Regions from separate parts of the Pseudoalteromonas sp. P1-11 genome, predicted to be linked through region 3. Evidence: predicted binding sites of a transcription regulator. Region 3 holds the regulator's gene; each other region holds the start of a gene.

The links. The regulator MetJ, encoded in region 3, represses methionine synthesis genes. The targets are predictions, from matches to a motif close to TAGACGTCTAGACGTCTA.
Region 1: the regulator MetJ is predicted to act here: its motif matches at 3,844-3,861, upstream of metK (methionine adenosyltransferase).
Region 2: the regulator MetJ is predicted to act here: its motif matches at 4,035-4,052, upstream of AN390_RS01955 (methylenetetrahydrofolate reductase).

What each region holds. Positions count from the first base shown of each region.
Region 1 covers NZ_LJSP01000001.1:477,497-483,598, reverse strand. Annotated here, with positions in the region: gene AN390_RS02180 (NRAMP family divalent metal transporter) at 1-417, opposite strand, end outside; gene hpf (ribosome hibernation-promoting factor, HPF/YfiA family) at 560-916, opposite strand; gene AN390_RS02170 (pyrimidine/purine nucleoside phosphorylase) at 1,095-1,409, opposite strand; gene tkt (transketolase) at 1,667-3,658, opposite strand; gene metK (methionine adenosyltransferase) at 3,963-5,114, shown strand; gene AN390_RS02155 (hypothetical protein) at 5,423-5,965, shown strand; gene AN390_RS02150 (5-formyltetrahydrofolate cyclo-ligase) at 5,985-6,102, shown strand, end outside.
Region 2 covers NZ_LJSP01000001.1:427,150-433,251, reverse strand. Annotated here, with positions in the region: gene AN390_RS01970 (hypothetical protein) at 146-553, shown strand; gene AN390_RS01965 (helix-turn-helix transcriptional regulator) at 555-869, shown strand; gene AN390_RS01960 (pitrilysin family protein) at 957-3,836, opposite strand; gene AN390_RS01955 (methylenetetrahydrofolate reductase) at 4,096-5,052, shown strand; gene AN390_RS01950 (sensor domain-containing diguanylate cyclase) at 5,081-6,102, opposite strand, start outside.
Region 3 covers NZ_LJSP01000005.1:206,290-212,391, reverse strand. Annotated here, with positions in the region: gene priA (primosomal protein N') at 1-1,817, opposite strand, end outside; gene rpmE (50S ribosomal protein L31) at 2,050-2,265, shown strand; gene AN390_RS11420 (malic enzyme-like NAD(P)-binding protein) at 2,786-4,027, shown strand; gene metJ (met regulon transcriptional regulator MetJ) at 4,089-4,409, opposite strand; gene metB (cystathionine gamma-synthase) at 4,678-5,925, shown strand; gene metL (bifunctional aspartate kinase/homoserine dehydrogenase II) at 5,932-6,102, shown strand, end outside.

The DNA.
Region 1 (6,102 bases), on a different contig from region 3:
AAGTAATAAAATAGCTAAACACACGGCCAATAATATCCAACACAGTAGCGTGACTTCTATCACTATTGGCAGTGCATAATGCAGCAAGCTTGCAGTCAGTAATAACACCCCTGCGGTATTAACTATGGCGGCCAATATATTTAAGCCAATAAAGCTATAAAAATAGACAGGGCCTTTATTTTTATAGCCTTCTACTAAACTGTTTTTGGTTGCTAGGGTGTATTCCATACCAAAGCGAAAAAACGGGTACTTTAATACGTTAACAACGAGAATTAGCCAAAACAGTTGCCATCCAAATAGCGCGCCAGCTTGAGTAGATGCAACTAAGTGAGAGCCGCCAATTGCTGCGGTTGCCATTAAGATACCAGGGCCTAGTGCGCCCAATCGAGATTTCCAAGAGGTGTGTGTTTGCTGCATTAATTTCTCAAATTATGTGTGTTATTCGCTCTGGTTATTAATTTTAATAATTAATAACACCGAAGGCTGCATAACTTACCTAAATTAAAGGCAATAAAAAAGAGCCGTAAGGCTCTTTTTTATAGTACTTTGGGACTAAATCTTATTTTAGTTCCATCTCTTGGATGATTTCGTGCGCTATTTCTGGCGTTGTGCTTACAGGCTTTTCGTGTAAATTTGCTTTTATTTGCCCTTTTCGATGTTTTAGTGCTGCATCGAGTTTTTTAGCTGCGCTTGCAATCGCCGGGTACATAACTTCGTTTTCCCCTTTTACCGATATACGCGCACCTTCGTAATTTGTGCTAATTTCTGCTTGGATTTTGTGATGCTCTTTAGACAATATAATGTCGAGTGCGATAAGTGATGGAAAGTGGCTCTCGATTTTTGAAAACTTTTCGTTGATATGCTCTCTAATAGAGTTAGTAACGTCTACATGGTGACCAGAAAGATTAATTTTCATAGGGTATCCTTTTATTTGTTACCTCATAAATAGTATTGGGGGCTATTTAGATTAACACAAGGAAAAAGCACTGATTTTTGAAATTAATTTGTTACTTAAACTGATTTAAATTATAAGTTGTGCAAAGTTTATGCAAAGCCCATAGGGTATGGGCTTTCAGACGTCTAGCCTTTAGCGTTTAGTCTGTGTACGAACAACAATAGTCAGCAAAATCACTCACTTTTACTTTAAAGCTAACATTGGCATCAACGTTAAATGATTCGCCCGCGATAAATGTTTTCCACTGCGTTTCGCCAGGTAATAAAATATCCCATTGGCCGCCTAACAGCTCCATGAGTTCTTTTTTGCTTGTATCAAATACAAATTCGCCTGGTTGCATAAAGCCTAGCGTTTTGGTTGTGCCATCGTTAAATACCACGGTACGGCTTGATACTTTACCGTCAAAATACACGTTCGCTTTTTTAATTACGCTTACATTTTCAAACTGAGACATCCTCACTCCTGTTGTATTATTTTATTTAATCGGCCACCACCTTGCCTGATAGGTCATAGCCTTGCAAGAAAAGCGCTGTGAAAATTACTCATCTGAAATTCAAGCTCAAAAGGCTTTAAGCCAAAAAAGTACTACGTATTACAAGCAGTGTGATTGAAGTATCTTAAGGCTACTACGCCACTTTATAACTCAGTCAGCAAACAAAAAAGCCCGCCCTGTTTTACACAGGGCGGGCTTTTAAATATTAAAGCTAACGGTTAAAACAACGCGTTTGCTTTATTTACAATGTTCTCTACTGTAAAGCCAAAGTACTCAAACAGCTCACCAGCAGGTGCCGACTCACCAAAGGTAGTCATACCTACTACTGCACCATTTAGGCCTACGTACTTGTACCAGTAATCAGCAATACCTGCTTCTACTGCTACGCGGCGTGTAACGGCTGCCGGTAGTACGCTTTCTTTGTACTGTGCGCTTTGCTCTTCAAATACATCAGTACATGGCATAGATACAACACGTACCTTTTTACCTTGGCTGCGTAGCTCTGTTGCAGAGTCTTGTGCTAGTTGCACCTCAGAACCTGTTGCAATAATAATTAGCTCTGGCTCGCCGTCACAGCTAAGGATGTAACCACCCTTTTTAACATCTGCTAATTGCTGAGCGTCACGCGCTTGTTGCTCAAGGCCTTGGCGAGTAAAGATAAGTGATGTAGGACCATCTTTACGCTCAATAGCTTGTTGCCATGCAATTGCCGACTCAACTTGGTCACACGGGCGCCAGTTGTATAAGTTTGGCGTTAAACGCATGCTAGCAATTTGCTCTACTGGTTGGTGAGTTGGACCGTCTTCACCTAGGCCGATTGAATCGTGCGTGTAAACAAAAATGCTTGGTTGCTTCATTAGTGCAGCCATACGTACCGCATTTTTTGCGTATTCAACAAACATTAAGAACGTTGCACCGTAAGGAATAAAGCCTTTATGAAGGGCAATACCATTCATAATTGCCGACATACCAAACTCACGTACACCGTAGTAAACGTAGTTACCGCTTGCATCGTCTGCAGTTAGCCCTTTAGAGCCATCCCAAATTGTTAAGTTTGAGCCAGCTAAATCGGCTGAGCCACCCATGAATTCTGGTAATAACGGGCCAAATGCATTTAATGCATTTTGCGACGCTTTACGAGATGCAGGATTTGCAGGGTTTGCTTGTAGTTGCTCTATGTATGCTTGAGATTTTTCAGCCCAATCGCCTGGAAGTTCGTTGTTAATACGGCGCTTATATTCAGCTGCAAGCTCTGGGTATGCTTTTGCGTATGCTGCAAATTTTTCGTCCCAGCTAGATTCAAGCTGTTGACCTTTTTCTTTGCTATCCCACTGTGCGTAAATATCATCAGGGATTTCAAATGCACCGCCAGACCAGCCTAAAAATTCGCGAGACGCTGTAATTTCGTCATCACCTAATGGCGCGCCGTGACAATCGTGGCTACCAGATTTATTAGGTGAACCGTAACCAATCACTGTTTTACAACAAATTAGTGATGGTTTGTCGGTAACACTTTGAGCCTCTGCTATTGCAGCACTAACAGCATCGCTGTCGTGGCCATCAACGTCACTTATTACATGCCAGCCGTACGCTTTAAATCGTGCTGGTGTATCGTCGCTAAACCAACCTTCAACTTCACCATCGATTGAAATACCGTTGTCATCCCAAAAAGCCACTAACTTGCCAAGGCCTAATGTGCCAGCAAGTGAACATGCTTCATGAGAAATACCTTCCATTAAACAACCGTCACCCATAAATGCATATGTGTAGTGATCAACAATGTCGTGGCCTTCACGGTTAAATTGTGCAGCAAGCGCTTTTTCAGCAATCGCCATACCTACCGCATTTGTGATCCCCTGACCTAGTGGGCCCGTAGTAGTTTCAATTCCTGGTGCATAACCGTACTCAGGGTGGCCTGGCGTTTTAGAATGCATTTGACGGAAGTTTTTAATTTCATCAAGTGGTAAGTCGTAACCAGTTAGGTGCAATAGAGAATAGATAAGCATTGAACCGTGGCCGTTTGAAAGAATAAATCTGTCACGGTCAGCCCACTCTGGATTAGTTGGATTATGCTTTAGATAATCGCGCCATAATACTTCTGCGATATCGGCCATGCCCATTGGGGCTCCAGGGTGGCCAGATTTGGCCTTTTGTACTGCGTCCATTGACAAGACGCGAATAGCATTTGCAAGTTCTTTGCGAGATGGCATGAATTCTCCTACCTTTATGTGTATTTGCGCGGGTACTTATGTGTTCGTTAATACCCTTAAGTAACTTAAGAGCTGTTATAGCAACCATTCTTACTTAATGTGGGTGCAGTGTGCAATTAAAAACCCCATAAAAATGGGCTATTATGAATATTTTTTAAGACCAAAAAGTTATTACTCATTTTATTTAGACGTCTAGGCGTAAAAACACTATGCAAGGTGTTTTGTTTTAGATAAAATACGCCCCTTAATTTTTTAGCGCTAATACCGACGTTTGTGAAGCGCAATATTTGTGAGCAGAAATACAATGGCAAAACATTTATTTACTTCTGAATCTGTTTCTGAAGGTCATCCGGATAAAATCGCCGATCAAATCTCTGATGCGGTACTTGATGCTATCCTAGAGCAAGACTCTCATGCCCGTGTTGCGTGCGAAACTTACGTAAAAACCGGTATGGTTATGGTTGGTGGTGAAATTACCACTAGCGCATGGGTTGATATTGAAGAAATTACACGTAAAACAGTACGTGAAATTGGCTACACGCATTCAGACATGGGTTTCGATGCAGACTCGTGTGCAATTTTAAACACAATTGGTAAGCAGTCTCCTGATATTAACCAAGGTGTTGACCGTACTAGCCCAGAAGAACAAGGTGCTGGCGACCAAGGCCTTATGTTTGGTTATGCATGTAACGAAACAGAAGTACTAATGCCTGCGCCAATTACTTACTCACACCGTTTAGTACAGCGCCAAGCGCAAGTACGTAAAAGCGGCGAGCTTAACTGGTTACGCCCAGATGCAAAATCTCAAGTAACTTTTGCATACGAAAACGGCAAGCCAGTAGGTATTGATGCAGTTGTGCTTTCTACTCAGCACGCAGAAGAAATTTCGCAAAATGACTTAGTAGAAGCCGTGATGGAAACCATCATTAAGCCAGTACTTCCTGCCGAGCTTATTACTAGCGCGACTAAATTTTTCATTAACCCAACGGGTCGTTTTGTAATTGGCGGACCTATGGGCGACTGTGGTTTAACGGGTCGTAAAATCATCGTAGATACATACGGTGGTATGGCACGTCACGGTGGTGGTGCTTTCTCAGGTAAAGATCCATCAAAAGTTGACCGCTCAGCTGCATACGCTGCACGTTACGTAGCTAAAAACGTAGTGGCTGCAGGCCTTGCTGATAAATGTGAGCTACAAGTATCTTACGCAATTGGTGTAGCAGAGCCTACCTCTATCAGCGTTGAAACCTTTGGTACAAGCAAGCTTGAAGAAGGTCGTTTAATTGAGCTTATTCGTGAGCACTTTGACCTACGCCCTTACGGCTTAATTCAAATGCTTGATTTAGAGCGCCCTATCTACCAACCAACAGCGGCATACGGTCACTTTGGTCGTGACGAATTCCCTTGGGAACGTACAGATAAAGCAGACGCACTTCGCGCAGCTGCTGGCCTTTAAGCCAAAATACATTAAATAATAAACGGCCCTTTTAAGGGCCGTTTTTATATCTAAAGCAAAGGCTAATTATGCGCTTTATATCAATTGCATTAATTTAGTTGTTTATCATAGCACCCAGTAAAGAGTGCAATAACAAAGGAATTTACGGCGTACAGTTATTTTATATAAATAATTTTAACGCAATCAGTGCACTATTTAATACGCTAAACTAATCGTGTTTTGAATTAAATTGGTATTAGCTAGCCCTCGAATTTCGTACGGTTTTAGGTATATACTCTTTGCATAATAAAAGCTTAAGGGATAAGTAAATGGCCAATAATTTTCGTGTTATGTTTGTAGGACTCGCCGAGGGCACTGAGGCTAAAACGGCCTGCGTAAATTTAGCAAGTAAGCTAAAAACGTCTGAAGATAAAGTAACTCAGTTTTTTAATGGCAAAGCACTCTTTGCACCTAGCAATAAAGACAAAGCCTTAAAGCAGGCCAAATTACTGGCAAGCCTAGGCATTAAAAGTAAGTTACAAGCCACAGGTGAGCTGCCCACTCAAAGCCCTAGCGCAGCTAGTCAGCGTGATGAACGGATTTTTGATGCCCTTGATTACATAACGAGCAGCCTGATCCGCCTAGAAGAAAAGCTAGAAGAGCTAGAACAAAGGCTTCCAACCAATGAGCTAAAAAGCCCTACAGACGAAAGCGATGAGTGGCAAGAAGATGATCTAATGCTTGACGAGCAGCTCGATGAACCTGTTAAAACGCGTAGCAATATTTTGTTATATTCACTGATTGCCACCGCCGTTTTACTACTTATTGTGCTTGCTGTTTACTTAGCTTTTCCTGATTTAGTGTCTATTTAATCAAAGGTGCGTAATTACAATGAGCAATAAACGTACACACATACGCCAATCTATTCGCCAATTACGCAATAATCTATCAAAAAAACAGCAAGAAAAAGCCGCGGCACAGTTAAAGTTGAATTTTACTCAACAGCTAA
Region 2 (6,102 bases), on a different contig from region 3:
AATTTACTTTTACATTAAAAATCAGATACTAAAGCAGCATGACAGGGTTACTGTCATATGCCAAACTAGCTACTGGCATACTACTGACGGCGTAAAAAATAAAAACAAACGCTAAATTAGCATCATCAACTCAACAAGGATAACGATGATGAAAAACGATATATTGAATACAAAAAAGCTTGGTTATAAATTTTACTTTCAAGATGGCGACAATCAAATAGCCTGTTTTGGAAGCTACTTTACTGGTAAAGAAGAAGTATTTGTAAACGATGACCTATTCAGTAAAAAACGAAATATCTACTGTGCAAGCACGCACTCTTTTGCTTTTGAGGGTTCACAGTACCAAGTAAAATTTGACATGCTTAATATACTTACGGGGCGTCTGGAGTGCACTCTTTATAAAAATAGCAGTGTGATAGCCAAACAAGTTCAAAGTAGTCTTTCAGACGATCCTAAAAAGGCAGCATTTTTTCTTGCTGGCTGTACATTAGGTGGGGCGGTGTTTGGCTATACAACGGCAACTATTGTTGAACTATTTGTAGGGAAGCTTTAACGTGCAATTAAATCCTACAACAGTTAAATCGCTTAGAAATAAGTTAGATTGGACGCAGCAACAGCTCGCAGATGCCTGCGATGTAAGTTTGCGGACCATTCAACGGGTCGAAAAAGAAGGCGCCGCTTCTAAAGAAACCACTATGGCGCTTTGCGCGGTACTTGAAGTACGCCAAGGCGAGCTAATTAAACTTGATGAGCCTATAAATAATGACGTTAAAAGTACGCCAACTAAAAGCTTTTTAGCGGGAGTGGTTATTAGTTCCTTAATAAGCTTTGCTCTAGGCGCAGGCTCAGTGCTTTTAGCGACTAACTAATATTACGCTTTAATAGCATTAATTAAATAAAAATGCCCCAGGCTATAAGCACTGGGGCATTTTTTATATGTTATAAAAAGAGATTAATTACTGAAACACTTTTTCAACAGCCATTACTTCAATGTTGTTAGCTGGAATAGCTAATTTATAATCGGCAATGACTTTATCCTCAGCAACAAGCGCTGCTGGTTTTTCTGTGTTGTAAACCATTGGCGATGTTTGCTCTGACACTAAACGTTTTTTCATGTCTTCCCCGTCACCGGTAATAAACACGTACTGTACGTTATCTGTTTGTAGATTATCTTTAATCACGCGATTAACATCAGCAAGCGTTAGCTTTTCAAGTTTACTTGTCACGTATTTTACAAACGACTCTGTGTTATAAAATTCGCTATCAAGTGCATAACCTAATTGGCGGTTTTGACTTGCGACAAGCTGCGGTACGTAGTTAATTAAAAAGTTACGTGTTGCTTCAAAGTCTTTTTCGGTTAAGCCATTTTTAATAAGCTTATCCAGCTCAAACAACGCGGTACGTGTTGCAAAGTGTGCATCGTTATTAGAGCGCAGCGGGCGTAACCAAATTTGGAATATTTGCTCAGAGCGTCCTAAGTTTGCATCAGGCTTAGTTTGAAACATGCCACGTGGGAAGTACTCAATGTAGGCGTAATCGCCGTAGTTCATACCACGTGTTTGACGAATTCGCTCATACAGATATGAGTTAGAACTACGGTGCTCACCAAAGTACGAACGCACCAGCCAAAGGGCTGTCCAATCTTCACTACTACGAATAGTATCAATTGGAAAACCAAACGATACCGCAGTAGATTGCGCCGACTTTTCTACAATCGTGGCATGGTGACCTTTAAGCGCTGGCGCATCAGGAATACTTAAACGGCTTTGCTCGCCTTTAGGTAAGGTTGCTAAGTCGCTCATGATTTCTGCTTTAAGCGCTTTTGGCACAGCGCCAATTAAACCCAGTGTTAGTTTAGATTGGGTAAGCTCTGTGTTGTAAAATGCTTTTACATCATCAAGCGTTAGTGCTTCTAAATCCGAAATATCACCGTAATTATAGCTTTCGTATGGGTGGCCTTTGTAAAGTGTGCTGTAAAGCACTTCTTTACCTAGCTCTTCATCATTAGAGGCTTTTAAGCCCGATTTAATACCGTCGATCATTTCTTTTTTAAGGCGCTTAAAGTCATCGTCTCTAAAACCTGGGTTAAGTAACTGATCGCTTACAAGCGCATACCATGTGGCAGCGTTATCTTTATGAATACGCCCTTGGAATGACAGCATTTCTTTATCTATTTGATAACCAAAGCTGCCAGCAAGCGGATAAAGCGCTTTTTGTATGTCTTTGTAACTTGTACTTTGCGAGCCACCTTGAGCAAGCATAGCGGCTGTGAGCGCAGCAACCCCTTTTTTACCTTGCGGGTCTGCAGCAGCCCCTGTATTGAATAAAAAGTTTACATCAATCAGCGGCGAGCTATTCGTTTTATCAAGTACTTTAAATACTGGTGCCTCTGGCGCTTTATCATGCTTAGCTACTAATGCGTTTAAGTTAGCCTCTTGCTCAAAGCCTGGCGCTTTATCAAGTGCCGACATAGTTACGGTAGTACGCGCGTCATCTACAAAATACTTATTAGCCACGGTTTTAATGTCTTGTGCTGTGATGTTGTCGGCCGATTTATAAAGCTGGTTAATAACCTCTGGGTCGCGCTCAAAATGCATATAACTTGCAAGGGTTGATGCAATCGCTTGTGATGAATCTAAGCCGTTAATAAAGCTGTATTTAAGGTTAGACTTTAAATCACTTAGTTTTTGCTCATCAACAAGTTCGGTTCGTGCTTTTGCGTAAGTGCGGTTAATAGCATCGCGTGCTTTTGCTAAATCATCTTCGTTTTCTACTTTTACAAACACATGCAGTAAGCCAGGATCTTTTGTCTCTGGGTTGTAGGTAAACATTTGACTCGCTATTTGTTTATCAACAACTAGCTCTTGGTATAAATCGGAGTTATTAGAAAAATAAAGCTGTGAGATTAAATCAAGTGCGGCTCTGTCCTTTTTAGCAGGCTCCCATGCAGCACCTTTGTAAGATACAAGCAACCAATGACCAGGCAAACCTTCGTTTTTCTCATGTACATATTTAGGTGCTTGCTGCTTTGGCTCAGCTTTAATATCGGCAACGTAATCGCCTTTTTCCCAGCCACCCCAATGTTTTTTAACCATAGCCATTGTGGCTTTAGGGTCAACATCGCCCACAATCACTAGCGATACATATTCAGGCTTATAAAACTTATCAAAAAATTCTTTACCGTAAGCCATTTGATCTGGCATGGCTTCTATATCTTCAAAAAAGCCCATGGTGGTATGTTTATAAGTGTGCGTATCAAACGCTTCTTCGCGTACTGCGCTCAATAACTTACGAATTGGGCTGGCGTTATTTTTTAAATATTCCCCTTTAACCGTTAGCGCTTCGGTTCTAAATTGCTCTTCGGTGTAGGTTAAGTTTTGAAAAATATCGGCTTCAATTTCAAGTACTTTATCAAGGTGCTGCTTTGAAAAGTTTAAATGGTAGTTTGTGTAATCGTTAGTGGTGTAAGCACGGTTATCGACCCCTGCATTTTTAAATATGGCTGTGTATTCGTCTTGCGGAAATTTTTTAGAGCCTTTAAACATCATATGCTCAAAAAAGTGAGCAAAACCGGTTTTACCTGCTTTTACTTCATTACGTGAGCCAACCGATACCGGAATTTGCAGCGAAACGACATCGGGGTAATCAGTTTTAACAACCATTACACGTAAGCCGTTATCAAGCTCTTCGATTAAGTACTTTTGCGAAAATACACGTTCGTCAGCTTTTGTTGTTTGCTGTTGCTGTGCCGGTTGGGTGTTTTCGCTTTGCTGTGTTGCGCAGCCTGTTAGTGCCAGCGATACCGCTAAGCTTGTTGCTAGTAATTTAAATTTCATTGTTGTCCCTTTTTAAATTGAGCAAATTTTTTATTAGGTTTAATACTAACTCGCTTAAATTATGCCCCAAAGCCACTAAATATAAGAGCCCATCGGCTATTTATAATGTAAACAACTGTGTCAATTCCCCATTTTAAAAACATTTAAGTATGAAAAAAGCTCAAGTTGATTGAAAAACTTTCACTAAATAAATCTATCTAGACGTCTAAATGGCTGCTATATTAAATTACATACATTGGACTAAGCTGGAATGAGGATTATGGCTTTATCACTACAAGAAAAAATAGAAGACACCAATCAAGGTGTTTATCTTATTGGTACTACTCCACCTAAAATTGGTACTGATAAAGCGCAACTAAAAATCATTGCAGAAAAACTACTTGCTCGCTTACACGAAATTGAATACGACGGCGTGATAATTTACGACATTCAAGATGAAAGTAGCCGTACAGATAAAGCACGCCCATTTCCGTTTAAACAAACTGTAGACCCACGTGAATACAGCCACTTACTACGTAATTTATCTGCTCCAGATGTCATTACTTACAAAAGTGTGGCACAACGTGGTGTAGAGGAGTTTAAAGGCTGGTTGGATGAAACTAAAAACGACTACGATTTAAAAAATGTCGTTTTAGTGGGTAGCCCCTCATCGGTAGGTGATATAAAACTAAGCTTGCCCGATGCCTATAAAACGCTTGCAGAGCAAAGTGATGACTTCTTTTTAGGGGGCGTTACCATTGCTGAGCGACATTCAAATAAGCGAAATGAACACGAGCGCCTTATAGAAAAAACAGCACAAGGTTGTCAGTTTTTTATATCGCAAGCGGTTTACGACGCGCAAGCAACTATAGAGCTAATAACAAGTTACGCGCGTACCTGTAAAGCACAAGGTATTACACCAAAACGGATTATTTTAACGTTTACGCCGTGCGGTGGCGATAAAACCTTAGAGTTTATGCAATGGTTGGGTATCTCAGTGCCAGAGGCCACTAAATGGCGCATGCTTGATGCAGACAATACCTTAAGTGAATCTGTACGTATTTGCCGAGAAAATCTCGACCTAATACTCAAAAGTTGTGCGCACCTAGATGTGCCACTGGGCTTAAATATTGAAAGCTTAACAAACCGTAAAGAAGAAATTGACGCATCAATAAACTTATACCGTTTATTAAAAGCCATTATGGAATTAAACCTAGCCGAAAAACAAATCGCTTAAAGCCTAATTATCCCCGTTTATAGCAAGCCTAATGGCTTGCTTTTTTGTTGCTATGTTTAAGTGTATTACTTTTATTATTATGCTTTTTAGCCAATTTGTACGCTTGTTTATTTTTATACATTTGGTGATCGGCCAAATTTAATAACGTATCAAAAGGTTGCTTTTGTTTATTAGTAAAACTTTCGCCTATGCTGAGTGTCAGCGCGCACACGTTGTTTTCTAATAGTGCGTTTTTATACTCAATTTTTATTTTATCAATAATATGGCTAAGCTTACTTCTATCACTAATTTGCATCACAGCTACAAATTCATCGCCGCCTAAACGCCCTACTATATCAGCCTCTCTTAAATGTGTTTTTAAGGTATTTGCTAAGAGGATTAACGCTTGATCGCCTATTTCATGGCCATAAGTGTCGTTTAGTTTTTTAAAGTCGTTTACATCAATAAACAAGCAACACACATCAAAACCTAAACGCAGCGCTAAATTAAGTTTGTGTTGGGCAAGTAAGCTAAGTGCACGGCGATTATAAATATTGGTAAGCGGGTCGAGCATGGCTATTTCGCGCATTTGCTCAAAGCTATAAATAAGGGCTAAATCGTCTTCAATTAAATCACGAAGCTGCTCTATTAGCTCAAAATATTCATCGGTATAACTGGTTTTTTTTGAATCTTTTAAACACAAGGTGCCAAATACTTCACCTTCAGGCCAGTGAATTGGCAAGCCCAGGTAGGATTCAACGCCATCTTCAATAACCTCGGGCATGGTATTCCACTGCGTATCGCTGCGGGTATCGCTAACATACAAAGTGTTGTTGTTTTCGGCTACATATTTACAAAATAAGGGAGTTTCGGGAGGGAGTATAGGGTTGGTTTCAAAGTGTGAGCCACCTTCATTAGCTCTAATAACTACACGATAACCTTTACTAGTAGCTTGCACTATATAACCAGAGGGGGCCGAAAAAAGCCCCGTAATAAGATCAATGGTTTTTTGCCATTTATGTAATGATATTTGGCCATCGACACCAGAAAACGCCCATTGATCTGTTTCAA
Region 3 (6,102 bases):
AATAAAGGGTGTTCAGGAAAGTGGGTTTGCAGTAATACTTGGCCTGGCTCACCAGAGCGACCCGCGCGCCCAGCAACTTGAGTTACCAGCTGGGCTAAATGCTCTGTGGCTCTAAAATCGCACGAGTACAAGCCGCTATCTACATCTAATATAAGCACTAAGCTAACATCGGCAAAATGATGACCTTTAGCCAACATTTGTGTGCCCACTAAAATACGCGCCCCGCCTTGGTTTATCTCCTCTAAGGCTTTTTCTAAGCTCCCTTTACGGCGGGTTGAATCGCGGTCGATGCGGGTTACGGGTGTATCGGGGAATTCACTCGATAAAAATTCTTCAATTTGTTCGGTGCCTTTACCGTTAGGAAAAATTTGTGTGCTACCGCAATCAGGACACTGGTGAGGTACTGGGTGTTGCTCCCCACAGTGGTGGCAAATCATTTGGCCAATGGCTTTATGAAAGGTTGCGCTGGTGCTGCAGCGATTACACTCACTCAGCCAGCCGCATTCGTGACAAATTAGCGTAGGAGAAAAGCCACGACGATTTAAAAACACCATAACTTGTTTACCACGGTTTAAATGTTGGCGCATAGTGGCAAGGCTTGCGTGTGCAATACCCGCTTGGTCGGGCTGGCCTTTCATATCGAGCAACATAAACTGATTATCGGTCGCAGTTTGTGCGCGCTCTGTAAGGCTTAAAAGTTGGTATTTGTTGTTTATAGCTTTGTGCAGTGTTTCGAGCGCAGGGGTGGCACTGCCTAAAATAAGCGGTATTTTGTGCTGAAATGCCCGATAAGCGGCTAAATCGCGTGCGTGGTAGCGTAAAGTATCCTGCTGTTTAAATGAAGAGTCATGCTCTTCATCAACCACTATCATTCCTAACTTTAAAAAAGGTAGAAAAATACTCGAACGGGTACCTATTACAATTGCGCAGCTGCCTTTTTCGCAAAAACGCCATGTTTGCAAGCGTTCGTTATCGGTTAGGGCAGAGTGCCATAGCATAATTGGCGTATCGGGAAAGCGACGACGAAATCGGTTAACAGTTTGTGGTGTTAAGCCTATTTCAGGCACCAGCACTAAGGCTTGCTCGCCACGTTTAAGGACTTCTTCTAGGCATTGTAAATACACTTCGGTTTTACCACTGCCTGTTACACCTTCTAATAAAAAGCTCTTAAAGCCAACACTTTGATTTATTGTAGTGCACGCTACGGCTTGCTCTTTATTTAGTACTGGCTTGGTGCCGACTGTGGGTGCAACGCTTTGCCATTGATTATCATGCTCAATGCTTTGGGTTATAAGCTCTTTATCTATTAGGGCATCTATTGTTTTTTTACTAAAGCCGAGCGCTTTTAGCTCGGTTACCGACGACTTACCCGATTGCGCGAGTTGCTTTAGTAAATTTAACTGAGTTTTCGCTTTTAACGATGGAACCTTTGCGCCTTTTTCGGTAAGGCTAATCATGTTAATACTGGTTTTATCTGGGTTTTCACCTTGGCGAAGCGCACCGGGCAGTGCAATGTGTATGGTTTCGCCGAGCGGGTAGCAATAATAGCGTGCAGTAAAGCTAAGCAGTTCTAAATGCTGTGATGATAAAATAGGGGTTTGGTCAATAACCTCAGTAACCGCTTTAATTTTGTTCTCTGGCACGTCGGTATGCGTTTTAAGAGCAAGAACAACCGCTACTTTCTTTTGATTGCCAAAGGGTACTAAAACACGCATCCCTGGCATAATAGGCGCCGAGGGCGAGATGAGTTGTTCATCTATTTTATAATCAAAGGTGCGTGGTAACGGAACTTTAATAGCAACTTCAACAAAACGCATAACAACTCATGTGATAAAGGGTAATAGCTTAATGTACTAAAAATAAGGCTAAAAACCTACATACAAATGGATGCGGTAGCGCTGGTTGGTTACTTTTTTGGCAAAAAGCGTAATTAAAGCTTGTGCGGGGCAAGCTAGTTGGATAAAATCCGCGGCCTATAAATTTGTTTTAACGACGTATGGTGCCAGACTTCGGGTTTGGAGAGCGATGCGGCCTTAACTAGAGGTTCCTATGAAAGAAGGTATTCACCCTAAGTACGAAGCAATTTCTGCAACATGTTCATGCGGAAACAAATTCGAAACTCGTTCTACTCTTTGTAAAGACATTCACCTAGACGTATGTTCTGCGTGTCACCCGTTTTACACTGGTAAGCAAAAGATTTTAGACACTGGCGGCCGTGTTGATCGCTTCAACAAGCGCTTCGGTGCACTTAGCAGCAAGAAGTAATTATTGCTGTTTAGTAAAAAAAGCACCTTCGGGTGCTTTTTTTGTGCCTAAAATTCATCATTTTTACTAAAAAAGCACCGATTGTTGCCGTACTACGTATGCATAACTATTTCCTGTTCTTATTCTGAATATGCATAAACCTTTGCAGACAAACTCACAATTCTTCTCTATATTTTTTATACGTTAATTTTTAACCAAGCTGCTAAAAGTGCTTATCGTGGCGATATTTGTTTTTAACGGTGATAAACGCGCCATATTGGTGCATTTTACTATTTTAATATTCTGCTATTTTACAAAAATATTGGCAGGGCAAAATGAACCTCAAAAAGCACTTTTTGAATGAATTTTTATTTGTTTAATATTGATAACTTTTAGCGAAGTTGCTGATAAATCACTTAAAATTAACGGATATAGCATATAACAGGATAGACCTGATATTGCTTGGAATTTAAAAATAATAAGAGTATCTTAGCCCCATACTCCCTCTCACTTAACTTAAATTGCAGGATACCATCGCGTTATGTCAGATTTTCGTGAACAAGCATTACACTACCACTCTCACCCCGTTCCAGGCAAAATCAGCATTGAGCTAACAAAACCAGCCGAGACGGTGCAAGATTTAGCATTAGCATACAGCCCTGGTGTTGCAGAGCCTGTGCGCGAAATTGCAGCAGACCCAGCCAATGCATATAAATATACCGGTAAAGGTAATATGGTTGCGGTGATCAGTAATGGTACGGCAATTTTAGGCTTGGGTAATTTGGGGCCATTAGCCTCTAAACCTGTTATGGAAGGTAAGGCGCTTTTATTTAAACGTTTTGCTGGCCTAGATTCTATTGATATTGAAGTTAAGCATCGCACCACCGAAGACTTTATAAATACAGTGGCTAATATTGCCGATACGTTTGGTGGCATTAACTTAGAAGATATTAAAGCGCCAGAGTGTTTTGAAATTGAAAAAGCACTTATTGAGCGTTGCAGTATTCCGGTTTTTCATGATGACCAACACGGTACCGCTATTGTAACTGCGGCAGGTATGCTTAACGCCTTAGAAGTGCAGGGCAAATCAATAGAAGATGCCATTATTGTATGTTTAGGTGCAGGCGCTGCAGCGGTTGCTTGTATGGAGCTGTTAATTAAGTGTGGTGCACTGCGCGAACATATTTATATGCTAGACCGCAAAGGGGTTATTCATACTCGCCGCGATGACTTAAACGAATACAAACAGCTTTTTGCTAACAATACCGATAAGCGTACTCTACAAGATGTAATTGCTGATGCTGATGTGTTTGTAGGTGTATCGGGTCCTAACTTACTTGCACCTGAAGATCTAAAACTTATGGCTGATAAGCCAGTGGTGTTTGCATGTTCAAATCCAGATCCTGAAATTGCACCTGAGCTTGCGCACAGTGCACGTAAAGACTTAATTATGGCAACGGGGCGTTCTGATTTCCCTAACCAAGTTAATAATGTTTTATGTTTCCCGTTTATTTTCCGTGGTGCACTTGATGTACGTGCAAGCGCAATTAACGATGAAATGAAAATAGCCGCTGTCGAAGCTATTCGTAGTATTGCTAAAGAGCCAGTGCCTGAGCAAGTATTAAAAGCAGCGGGTGTAGAAAAGCTCGAATTTGGTGCTGATTACATTATTCCTAAACCTATGGACCCGCGTTTATTACCACGTATAGCCAAGGCGGTTGCTATTGCTGCTGTTGAATCGGGCGTGGCACAAATTGACTTACCGGAAAATTATATGGCGTAATATATAGCGCTGAAACAAAAAAACCTCAGCATGCTGAGGTTTTTTTGTTTAAAAAGACGTTTTATTCTTCGTCTAAAATAGGCACTTCTAAACCCATTTCTTGCATTATTTTTTTAACTTCTTCAGGTACTTTTTCTGCGTTATCTTTACGTAGGTCATCATCATTAGGTAATGGCTGGCCTGTAAAAGCATGCAAAAACGCTTCGCATAGTAACTCGCTGTTTGTTGCATGACGCAGGTTGTTTATTTGACGACGTGTACGCTCATCAGTTAATACTTTTAATACATTTAGCGGGATCGAAACGGTGATCTTTTTAACTTGCTCTGATTTTTTCCCGTGTTCTGCGTATGGGTGAATATACTCACCATTCCATTTAGCCATAAGATGTATCGTTGCCTCAGATTATTAATTTCTCACACGGCGTAAAAAGCGTGTAAATATGCGTGAAATTCTATCGTTTTAAAAAAGATAGTCAAATAATAGATAGCAATCTATCTTAATAAGCTGGCTGTAATAGTAAATACAGCTTTCTTGAAGTTTTACGCGTCTGTTATTTTTAGCCATCTAGAGCTTTAAAAGCTTTGACTTATTATAATGGATAACTTACTCTTTTAGACGTCTAAACATCCAAATTAATCAGGTGACGAATATGAGCGAAAAAAACAAAGCAACCATTGCTGTACGAAATGGGGTTGATGCCGATAAACATCATGGCGCCGTTGTACCGCCAATTTATTTATCGACGACTTATTCGTTTGCCGATTTTGATACTAAGCGCGCATACGACTATGGACGCAGTGGTAATCCTAATCGCGATATTTTAGCTAACACTCTAGCAGAGCTTGAAGGTGGCGCACGCGGAGTTATTACTGCTACGGGCATGGCAGCAGTGCACTTAGCCACACAGTTATTAAATAACGATGATACATTGGTTATTCCTCACGATTGTTATGGCGGCAGCTACCGTTTATTTACGTCGTTAGAAAAGCGCGGCTTGCTTAAACTTAAAGTGCTTGATTTAACTAAACCAGAAAGCCTAAAGCAAATTTTAACCATTAAACCTAAATTAATTTGGATAGAAACACCAAGTAACCCTGTGCTGCGCCTAACGGATATTAAAGCCGTGACGGATATAGCAAAACAGTGCGGTGCATTAGTGGCCGCCGATAACACCTTTTTATCACCGGCATTACAAAACCCAATTAAGTTTGGCGTAGATATTGTTGTGCACTCAACCACTAAATATATAAACGGCCATTCTGATGTTGTAGGCGGTGCAGTTGTTGCTGCTACACAAGAGCTTGGTGATGAGCTTGCTTGGTGGGCCAATAACATTGGTATTACCGGCGCACCATTTGATAGCTATTTAACGTTACGTGGTTTACGTACTTTAAATGTGCGTTTAAAACAGCACCAAGAAAATGCCCTGGCAATTGCTAAATACCTAGAAAGCTCTGAGTATGTTAGCCAAGTTTACTACCCAGGCCTTGAATCGCATCCTCAACATGCGCTTGCTAAAGCTCAACAGCTTGGGTTTGGCGGTATGGTTAGTTTTGATATTAAAGGCGATGTGAATGATGCCGCGGCGTTTTTAACAAGCCTTAAAGAATTTAGCTTAGCAGAATCGTTAGGTGGGGTTGAGAGTTTAATTTGTCATCCTGCGACCATGACTCACGCAGGTATGGACGCTCAAGCACGTTTAGAGGCGGGTGTGGGCGATACGCTAATTCGTATTTCGGTCGGTATTGAAGATGTAGAAGACCTACTTGCTGATTTTGAGCGTGTATTTAACTTAGTTAAACCTGGGCAAAATAAAAATGTAGGACGTGTTGGTAAAGCTGCAGGCAATGCCAATGGTGATGTAAAGCAGCAGGCTGCTCATCCAGCTTTGTGGTGATTGAGTATGGTAAAAAGTGTACATAAATTTGGCGGCTCAAGCTTAAGCTCGGGCGAGCGCTATCAAAGTGTGGCAAAAATAATTATTGGCCACACACAGCCTGGCGATTGCGTGGTTGTATCTGCTGCGGGTAAAACCACCGATACATTGGTTTCGCTGTGGCAAAGTTATCAACAA